DNA from 3 places in the Kitasatospora sp. NPDC005751 genome. Region 1 is predicted to be linked to each of the others. Evidence: riboswitches for the same ligand, from Rfam matches in the RefSeq annotation. Region 1 holds a riboswitch; each other region holds the start of a gene.

Region 1 (3,267 bases):
CGACGACCTCCTGCCGGGAGGCGGCCTCGGCGAGCGGCCCGGCCTGCTGGGCGCGGGCGTTGGCGGTGTCCCGTTCGGCCTGGTAGGCGGACTGCTGGATGGCGCTGTTGCGGGTCGCCTCGGCCTTGCGGGCGGCGGCCTCCTGCTCCGCCTCGGTGGCCATCCGGTCGGCCGCGGCCTGGGCGATCCGGGCGTCCCGCTGGACGGCGGCGGCGTGCGGGATGGCGAGGTTCTTGATGTAGCCGGTCGGGTCGATGATCTCCTGGATCTGCAGGGTGTCGATGATCAGCCCGAGCTTCTCCATCTCCAGCCCGGAGGCGGCCCTGGTCTCCCCGGTGAGCCGCTCGCGGTCCCGGATCATGTCCTCGACGGTGAGCCCGCCGACGATCGAGCGCAGGTGGCCGGCGAAGACGTTGTGGACCCGCTGGCTGATCAGCTTCTGCTGGTCCAGGAATCGCCGGGCGGCATTGGCGATGGAGACGTCGTCGTCGCCGATCTTGAAGATCACCACGCCCTTGACCCGGACCGGGATGCCCTGCGTGGTGACGCATTCGACGTCCAGCTCGGCCTCGTTGAGGTCCAGCGAGAGCCGGCGGACGCCCTGCAGCCCCGGCGTGACGAAGGTCCCCCGCCCGGTGACGATCCGGAAGCCCAGGCCGTCCCCGACCCCCTCGGTCCGGTGCCGGGAGCCGGAGATGATCAGGGCCTCGTTGGGCTCGGCGACCCGCCACATGAGCTTGAAGAGCGTGACACCCACCAGCAGTACCCCGGCGGCGGTCCCGATGATGACGAACACCATGGTTCAACTCCCCCTTTCGGCGCATGAGATGCGCCGACTCGGATTGTCCGCCCGGGGCACCCGGAGGAGAAGGGATCGCACATGACCGTCCGTCACAACCCTGTCACGGCAGGATCGGTGCCACGTAGACGGTCCGGGGCGGGTGGTACTCGATCACCACCACGGGCGTCCCGACCGACAACCGGTCACCCGGCACGGCGAGATAGGCGAGGAACGCCTCCGTGCCCCGGCGCTCCGGGACGTGCACCATCACCTCGCCGACCAGTCCCGCGCCCACCGCTCCGCTGACCCGCCCCGTGCTCCCGATCACTGCGCTCCTCCTTCGCCGCCCGCCCCGCGTGACTGCCAGTCTGCCCGCCCCGGAGCGCCGCGGCGCCCCGTGGTCCGGAGCGCCGCCCGGGACCCCCTCTGGACCAGCGGCGATCCGCTCGCTACGGTGTTGGACGTCATGCGCAGGCAACACCGCCTGCGGACACGGGAGCTCGGAGCACCGGGCTGAGAGGGCGCTGACCGGAACGTCACTGGACGTGCCGACCGCTGCGTCGACCGCAGGAACCTGACCGGGTAATGCCGGCGTAGGGAGTAGAGGGTCTGATGACCACGTTCGACGCACAGCCGCAGTCTGCCCGGAACCAGGCCGCCGGAAGCGCGGCCACCGGCTACCCGACCCCGGCCTGGCGCAAGGCCTACCGCCAGGGGTCCCGCCCCGACCTGCGGGTCCCGTACCGCGAGGTCGTCCTGACCAACGGCCGGACCGTCCCGCTCTACGACACCTCCGGCTCGTACACCGATCCCGCCTACGAGGCCGACGTGCGGCGCGGCCTGCCGCCGCTGCGGGACGCCTGGATCCGCCAGCGCGGCGACGTCGAGGAGTACGACGGCCGCGAGGCCCGCCCGGAGGACGACGGGATCAAGCACACCTCGCCGCGCGGCGGGAACCTGCGCAACCTGGACGCCGTCTTCCCCGGCCGCCCGCGCCGCCCGCTGCGCGGCCGGTCCGGCGCCTCCGTCACCCAGCTCGCCTACGCCCGGCGCGGCGTGGTGACGCCGGAGATGGAGTTCGTGGCCCTGCGCGAGGGCCTGGACCCGGAGTACGTCCGCGCCGAGGTGGCGCGCGGCCGCGCCGTCATCCCGGTCAACGTGAACCACCCCGAGGTGGAGCCGTCGATCATCGGCACCAACTTCCTGGTGAAGATCAACGCCAACATCGGCAACTCCGCCGTCACCTCCTCGATCGAGGAGGAGGTGGAGAAGATGACCTGGGCCACCCGCTGGGGCGCCGACACCGTCATGGACCTCTCCACCGGCCGCAACATCCACACCACCCGGGAGTGGATCCTGCGCAACTCCCCGGTCCCGATCGGCACGGTGCCGCTCTACCAGGCGCTGGAGAAGGTCGACGGCCGGGCCGAGGAGCTCAGCTGGGACGTCTACCGGGACACCATCGTCGAGCAGTGCGAGCAGGGCGTCGACTACATGACCGTGCACGCCGGCGTGCTGCTGCGGTACGTGCCGCTGACGGCCCGTCGCAAGACCGGCATCGTCTCGCGCGGCGGCTCGATCATGGCGGCCTGGTGCCTGGCCCATCACCGGGAGAACTTCCTCTACACCAACTTCGAGGAGCTCTGCGAGATCCTCGCGAGCTACGACGTCACCTTCTCGCTCGGTGACGGCCTGCGCCCCGGCTCGATCGCCGACGCCAACGACGAGGCGCAGTTCGCCGAGCTGCAGACGCTGGGCGAGCTGGGCCGGATCGCCCGGGAGCGGGACGTCCAGGTGATGATCGAGGGCCCGGGCCACGTCCCGATGAACAAGATCAAGGAGAACATGGATCTCCAGAAGGAGATCTGCGACGAGGCGCCGTTCTACACCCTCGGCCCGCTGACCACGGACGTCGCCCCCGGTTACGACCACATCACCTCGGGCATCGGCGCCGCGATGATCGCCTGGTGGGGCACCGCGATGCTCTGCTACGTGACCCCCAAGGAGCACCTGGGCCTGCCCAACCGGGACGACGTGAAGACCGGCGTCATCACCTACAAGATCGCCGCCCACGCCGCCGACCTGGCCAAGGGCCACCCCGGCGCCCAGGCCTGGGACGACGCCCTCTCCGACGCCCGCTTCGAGTTCCGCTGGGAGGACCAGTTCAACCTGGCCCTCGACCCGGAGACGGCCCGCGAGTTCCACGACGAGACCCTCCCCGCCGAGCCCGCCAAGACGGCCCACTTCTGCTCGATGTGCGGCCCGAAGTTCTGCTCGATGAAGATCAGTAAATCCATCAATGAGAAGTTCGGCGCCGGCGCGGCCTCGCCGGAGTACGACGAGGCCGCGGTCGAGGGCATGAAGGCGATGTCCGAGGAGTTCAAGGCCCAGGGCAACAAGGTCTACCTGCCGATGGCGGACTGACCACACACCACCGCGCTCGGTGGGGGCCAGGAGCTCCGTTCGGCTTCTGGCCCCCACCGAGT
Region 2 (3,267 bases), on a different contig from region 1:
CGAGCGCCCGGCGGTAGGCCGCGAGCGTGTGCTCGGGCAGGGCGTGCGAGGAACCGCGGTGGGCGATCACCTGGACGGGCCGCGCGGTGCGCGCCGCCGCCGGGGAGAGGTCAGGGCTGGTCACGCCGTCCACGATAGGCGGCGGAAGTGACACCCGGGCGAAGACGGCCCCAACCTGCGGGGCCGTCTTCGCCCGCGCGCCTCGTCGTCCGCCCTTCCCGGCGCGCTGCCGCAGGCCCGACCGGGCCCGCGGGCGTCAGGCGGCGGGGGTCCGGCGGGTGAGCGGGGTGAGCGCCCAGGTGACCAGGGCCGGCACCAGGAAGCCGAACAGGGACGCCGAGGTCCACTCCTGGGGCGTGAAGTGCAGGGCCTCCTGCACGGAGGTCCAGAAGTCCGTCCACCAGCCGGCGATCGCGGTCGGCGCGATCAGCTGGTAGACGGCGAAGCCGAGCGCCCAGGGCAGCAGCATCAGCCAGCGGGACGGGGCGTCGGCGGCGAGGTTCCAGCCGCGCCGGCCGGCGCCGAGGAAGTAGTCGACCGCCAGTACCGCGAACATCGGCACGAACACCGAGCCGATCAGACCGAGGAAGGCGTAGTAGGAGTCGGTGAACTCGGTGATCTGCAGCGCCAGCACGGTGATCAGCAGGCCGGTCGCGCCGGTCAGCACCCGGCGGTCCACCTTCGGCAGCAGGTTGTGGACCGACATCGCGGTCGAGTACACGTTGGCGAAGGACTGGTCGGTCTCGCGCAGCACCAGCACCAGCAGGAAGAACCAGCCGGCCCAGACGCCCAGGAACGAGTCGAAGATCCGGGAGGCGTCGCCGTCGGCCTGCAGCAGCGCGAACAGGCCGAGCACGTAGCACCAGACCTGGGCCACGGTGTAACCGGAGAAGCTGCCCCAGAACGCGGAGCGGGCGGTGCGGGAGTGCCGGGTGTAGTCGGCGGCCAGCGGGACGAAGGAGATCGACACCGCGATCATCGCGTCGGTGGCCCGGAGGAAGCCGTGCCAGTTGCCCGCGCCCGGGTCGGACACGCCGCCCCGGCCCAGCTGGACGGTGAAGTAGACCATCGCCACCGCGACCGCCGCGGCGACGAAGCGGCGCAGCACCGCGATCGCGCCGAGCGGCCAGATGGTCAGCGCGGTGGTCACCGCGCCCGCCAGGACGACGAAGAGCCAGCGGTAGCCGTCGGTGTGCGCCACCGTCTGCGCGCCCATCGCGATGACCAGCAGCTCGTACACGCCCCAGCCGATGCACTGGACGATGTTCAGCACCGTCGGCACGTAGGAGAGCTTCGTCCCGAACAGTCCGCGCAGGTTGGCCATCGCCGGCGCGCCGGTCCGGGCCCCGATCAGCGCGGCCACGCCGAGCATCGCGGTGCCGACCACGGTGCCGACCACGATCGCGGTGACCGCGGCGGCCAGCGACAGCTCGCTGCCGGGTGCGCCGAGCACGGTGGCGGCGGTGGTGAAGCCGATCAGGCTGACGCCGAGGTTCATCCAGAGCGCGAAGTGGTCCCGGAAGCGGAGCGTGCGCGGCGGCTCGGTGTCGAGGACGAACGGGGCCTCGACCCGGTCCGCCCGGTCCGGACGGTCCGGACGGTCCAGGACGGCGGTGCCCGCTCCGGTGGAACCGGCCGCCCCGCCGGTGGCGTCGCAGGGATCGGTCGCGGACGATTCGGGGAAACCCTTGGACGCGGGCGCGCCCGAAGAAGAGGATGGCGAAGCAGGCGGCATGGCCGATACTCCCTACGCCGGCATTACCCGGACAGGTTCCGGCGGTCTGCGCCCCCTCGACGGTCCGTCCACGGAGCTCGTGGCGTACGGTCGACCGGCGCACTCTCAGCCTGGTGGGTCCAAGCTCCCGCGTGTCAGTTTGGAGCGACAGGCTAACCGGCGCGGGAGTGAACGCCAAGGCCAGGCGTCCGGCGGTCCGCATCGCGGGACGCTGCGCGGCGGCCTCGCACGGGGTCCCGGGGGGCCGTCGCGGGGGCCTGCCTGGGGGCCGTTGTCGGGCCGGGCTAAGGATTCTTATGACTTCTTCAGAGGGGTCCTTACGGCAATCGAATCGAGTGTGCGAAAAACTATGGTTGTTGGTCCTGTCAGCTATGGAGGTCGTCCGTGAGCACCGAGCGCGAGGTTGGGCCCACCGGGCCACAGGGGGAGCAGCCCTCCGACGGCCAGGGGGTAGTGGGTCCCGCTCCTGACGGTCGGGCGCCGGTGGCGCCCGGTCCCGTCCAGGCGGCGCCCGAGGCGGACCGGACCGTGACGGACACCGGCGCCGGGGCGCCCGCCGCTCCGGCCGCGCCCGCGTCCGGCGGGTTCACGCCGACGCTGGCGTTCAGCAAGGTCGGCGCCCCGGACCCGGTGCCCGCCGTGCCCGCCGAGCCGGTGGCGGCTCCGGCCGCCGAGGCCCGGTACATTGACGCACCTCCGCCCGTCCTGCCGCCGGCCCCGGCCGCGCCGGCCGCCCCGGTGGCCGCGCCGGTCACCAACCCGTACGCCACACCGGGCGCCCCGGTCGCGGCGGCGTCCCACGACCCGTACGGGGCTCCGGCCGCGCCGGCGCCGCACCACCCGTTCGGCGCCGGCCAGCCGCTCGGCGGCTGGGGCGGCCACGAGGCCCCGCCCGGTGGCCCCGCCGCCCCCGGCGGCCCGGGCTACCCCGGCGGGCCGCTCGGCTACCCGGCCGAGTACCCCGGCACCCCCGGGCCCGGCGGCCCGCGCAAGAAGCGCGGCGGCCTGATCGCGCTGATCGCCGCCGTCGCCCTGGTCGCCGGTGTGGCGGGCGGGGCGCTCGGCGTCGCCGTCGCGGACCGCAACGACAACGGCATCAGCGCGGCGGACGACCACCGGAGCACCACCGTCCAGGCCAGCACCCAGAAGAACGAGCCCGCCCCCGGCTCGGTGGCCGGCATCGCGCAGAAGGCGCTGCCCAGCGTCGTCACCATCAAGGCGCAGGGCAACGGCGAGTCCGGCACCGGTACCGGTTTCGTCTTCGACACCGAGGGCCACATCCTCACCAACAACCACGTCGTCGCGCCTGCCTCCAACGGCGGCAAACTGACCGTCAAGTTCGCCGACGGCACCTCCTACAGCGCCTCGGTGCTCGGCCGCGCCGAGGGCTACGACGTCGCCGTGGTGAAGCTCGACAACCCGCCCAAGGACAAGCTGACGCCGCTTCCGCTGGCCGACTCCGACAAGGTCAACGTCGGTGACTCCACGATCGCCATCGGCGCGCCGTACGGCCTGGAGTCCACCGTCACCAC
Region 3 (3,267 bases), on a different contig from region 1:
GGCAGCACGCGGATGCCGTTGCGGGTCAGCACGTCCAGGACGGAGCCCTGGGTGGTGGCGTCGACCCGGCGCATCGCCACGGTGGTCAGCTCGGTGCCGGAGACCCGCAGCGCCTGTTCCAGGACGTCCAGGCTGGGGGCGCCGCCGGTGCCCATGATCAGGCGTGAGCCGAAGGCCGTCCCGGCGATGGTGAACACGTCGTCGGCCATGGTCAGCCTCCCTGGACGGCGGTGAGGATCTCGACCCGGTCGCCCGCGGCCAGCCGCGTCAGCGGCCACGAGCCGCGCGGCACCACGGCCTCGTTGAGGGCGGCGGCGACGCCGGAGTTGGCCCGGCTGAGGGTGGTCACCACCTCGGCCAGGGTGGTGGCGGCGGGCACCCGGCGGGGCTCGCCGTTGACGGTGAGTTCGATCTCGCTCATGCGGGGACCTTCGTGGTGAAGCGGGTGGGGGAGAACGGCTCGGCGAGCGCGGGCGTCGTGCCGGTGACCAGGTACTCGGCGAGCAGGTCGGCCGTCACCGGGGTGAGCAGCACGCCGTTGCGGTAGTGGCCGGTGGCGGCGACCAGGCCGGGCAGGGCGGTCGGCCCGAGCAGCGGTGCGTTGTCCGGCGAGCCCGGCCGCAGCCCGGCGGAGGTCTCCACCAGCGGCAGCTCGGTGATGCCGGGGACCAGCTCGTGGGCGTCGCGCAGCAGCTCGTACACCCCGCCGGCGGTGACGGTGGTGTCGTAGCCCTGCTCCTCGCTGGTGGCGCCGATCACCAGCTCGCCGTCCTCGCGCGGCACCAGGTAGAGGTGTTGGCCGCGCACCACCGCGCGGACGTTGCGGGAGAGGAACGGCCGGTAGGCCGGGGGGATCCGCAGCCGCAGGATCTGGCCCTTCACCGGGCGGATCGCCGGCAGCACACCGGCGGGCAGGCCGGGCAGCAGATGGCTGCGGGAGCCGGCGGCGAGCACCACCCGGTCGGCGGTCAGGGTCTCCCCGGTGCCGAGCCGGACGCCGACGGCCCGGTCGCCCTCGACCAGCAGCTCGGTGGCCTCGGTGCGGTGCAGCCGCACGTCGGCCCGCTCGCAGGCGAGGACCAGCGCCGCGGCCAGCCGGCGGCCGTCCACCTGGTGGTCGTCGGTGACGTGCAGGCCGCCGCGGACGCCGGGGGCGAGCATCGGCTCCAGCTTGCGGGCCTCCCGGCCGGTCAGCCACTGCGAGTCGAGGCCGAGCCGCCCGTGGAAGGCGTGCAGCTCGCGCAGCTCCTCGCGGTCGTCGGAGTCGAGGGCGACGGCGACGGTGCCGCACCGGCGGTAGCCGGTGTCCCGGCCGCCCGAAGCCTCGGTGAGCTCGTCGGCGAAGGCCGCGTACCGCTCGTTGGAGGCCATCCCGAGGCGCAGCAACGGCTCCTCGCCGTACTGGAGTTCGGTGACGGGGGCCAGCATGCCCGCGGCCACCCGGGCGGCCCCGCCGCCCGGGTCGGGGTCGACCACCGCGATGTCCGTCAGTCCGCGCCGGGCCGCCCGCCAGGCGACGGCGAGGCCGATGATGCCGCCGCCGACGACCAGCACGTGGGCATGGGTACCTGCTGCCATGCGTGTCAAAGTCGCTGCTCTCCCTTCGCCGGTATGACCCGGATCAGGTTCGGACGGTCGCAGGCCGTGCAAGCCCGCCTCTCAGCCCGGTCCGCCGGGCTCCCGTGATGGTGCCCCCACCATAACTCCGGGGGTCGCCGCCACCGAAGGCGAGTACGAGGGGCGGACGCGGGGCGCCCGAGGCCCTCTGGCGCCCCGTGCGCCCGCCAGTACAGTGACGGGCGTGGCAGAGCTGAGCGGGACGGATCAGGTGGTCGTGGTGGGGGCCGGGCTGGCCGGGGCGCACTGCGCCGCGGGCCTGCGGCAGGGCGGCTGGCGGGGGCGGATCGTGGTGGTCGGCGAGGAGCCGCACACCCCGTACGACCGGCCGCCGCTCTCCAAGGAGGTGCTGCTCGGCAAGGCCGACGCCACCCCGCTCGACCTCGACCTCGCGCAGCTCGGCGTCGAACTGCTCACCGGCCGCCGCGCCACCGGCCTCACCCCCGGCGTGCTGCGCACCGACGGCGGCGACCTGCCGTACGACGCCCTGGTGATCGCCACCGGCGCCGCCCCGCGCGCCCTGCCCGGCGCCGAGCGCGCCCACCTGCTGCACACCCTGGACGACGCGCTGGCGCTGCGCGCCCTGCTCCGGCCCGGCCTGCGCCTGGTCCTGGTGGGCGCGGGCTGGATCGGCGCCGAGGTGGCCACCGCCGCCCGGGCGGCCGGCTGCGAGGTCACCGTCGTCGAGGCCGGCCCGGCGCCCGTGCCCGGCGCGCTGCCGGCCGTGATCGGCGGGGCGATGGCGGCCTGGTACGCCGAGGCCGGGGTGGAGCTGCGCTGCGGGGTGGGCGTCGCGGCGGTCGAGCCCGGCGCGGTGCTGCTGGCGGACGGCTCGCACCTGCCCGCCGACGAGGTGGTGGTCGGCATCGGCGCCCGCCCGGCGACCGGCTGGCTGGCCGGCTCCGGGGTCGCGCTGGACGCCGCCGGCGCGATCCTGGTCGACGAGCGGCTGCGCACCACGCTGCCGGGCGTCCACGCGGCCGGCGACTGCGTGAGCTACCCGTCGGCCCGCGCCGGCGCCCGGCTGACCGTCCAGCACTGGGACCACGCGCTGCAGTCCGGTGCGGCGGCGGCCGCCGCCGTGCTCGGCGCGGAGGTGGCGTACGACCCGGTGCCCTACTTCTGGTCGGAGCAGTTCGGCCGGACGGTGCAGTACGCCGGGCGGCACGGCGAGGGTGACGAACTGCTCTGGCGCGGCTCCCCGCAGGACCCGTCCTGGGCGGTGCTCTGGCTGCGGGACGGCGTGCTGCGGGCCCTGCTGACGGTGGACCGCCCGCGCGATCTCACCCAGGGCCGCCGGCTGGTCGAGCGCGCCGCGGTGCTCGATCCGGTGCGCGCGGCGGACCCGGCGGTGGCCCTGAAGTCGGCCGTCGCGGGGTAGTCCGCGGGGCCGGTTGGTGCGCGGCGGGCCCTGGAGGTGGCAGTCTGGTGACGTGAGTGAGATCGAAAGCAAGATTGAATCCCTGGTCACCGACTGGATGTACCTGCCCGACATCTCGGAGCAGTGGGGGGTCCGGGTCACCGAGGTGCGCGACCTGGTCAAGAACGGCGGGCTGATCGCCGTCCGCCGCGGCCCGAACAGGTCGCTCCAGGTGCCGGCCGCCTTCATCGACGGCCCGGGCCTGGTCAAGCACCTGTCCGGCACCCTGA

What was found. A riboswitch is a leader RNA that binds a small molecule or an ion and turns the genes downstream of it on or off. The one in region 1 is predicted to bind thiamine pyrophosphate.
Region 2: linked by a shared signal. The riboswitch ahead of ABZ497_RS08780 (cytosine permease) and the one ahead of thiC (phosphomethylpyrimidine synthase ThiC) in region 1 are both predicted to bind thiamine pyrophosphate.
Region 3: linked by a shared signal. The riboswitch ahead of thiO (glycine oxidase ThiO) and the one ahead of thiC (phosphomethylpyrimidine synthase ThiC) in region 1 are both predicted to bind thiamine pyrophosphate.

The regions. Positions count from the first base shown of each region.
Region 1 is NZ_JBEXYC010000015.1:17,917-21,183, reverse strand. It holds gene ABZ497_RS16770 (SPFH domain-containing protein) at 1-799, opposite strand, end outside; gene ABZ497_RS16765 (hypothetical protein) at 903-1,109, opposite strand; TPP riboswitch at 1,264-1,398, shown strand; gene thiC (phosphomethylpyrimidine synthase ThiC) at 1,394-3,205, shown strand.
Region 2 is NZ_JBEXYC010000006.1:61,409-64,675, forward strand. It holds gene ABZ497_RS08775 (glycerophosphodiester phosphodiesterase family protein) at 1-124, opposite strand, end outside; gene ABZ497_RS08780 (cytosine permease) at 257-1,735, opposite strand; TPP riboswitch at 1,728-1,876, opposite strand; gene ABZ497_RS08785 (trypsin-like peptidase domain-containing protein) at 2,264-3,267, shown strand, end outside.
Region 3 is NZ_JBEXYC010000001.1:268,552-271,818, reverse strand. It holds gene ABZ497_RS01220 (thiazole synthase) at 1-209, opposite strand, end outside; gene thiS (sulfur carrier protein ThiS) at 212-421, opposite strand; gene thiO (glycine oxidase ThiO) at 418-1,578, opposite strand; TPP riboswitch at 1,582-1,694, opposite strand; gene ABZ497_RS01205 (FAD-dependent oxidoreductase) at 1,793-2,998, shown strand; gene ABZ497_RS01200 (Rv2175c family DNA-binding protein) at 3,051-3,267, shown strand, end outside.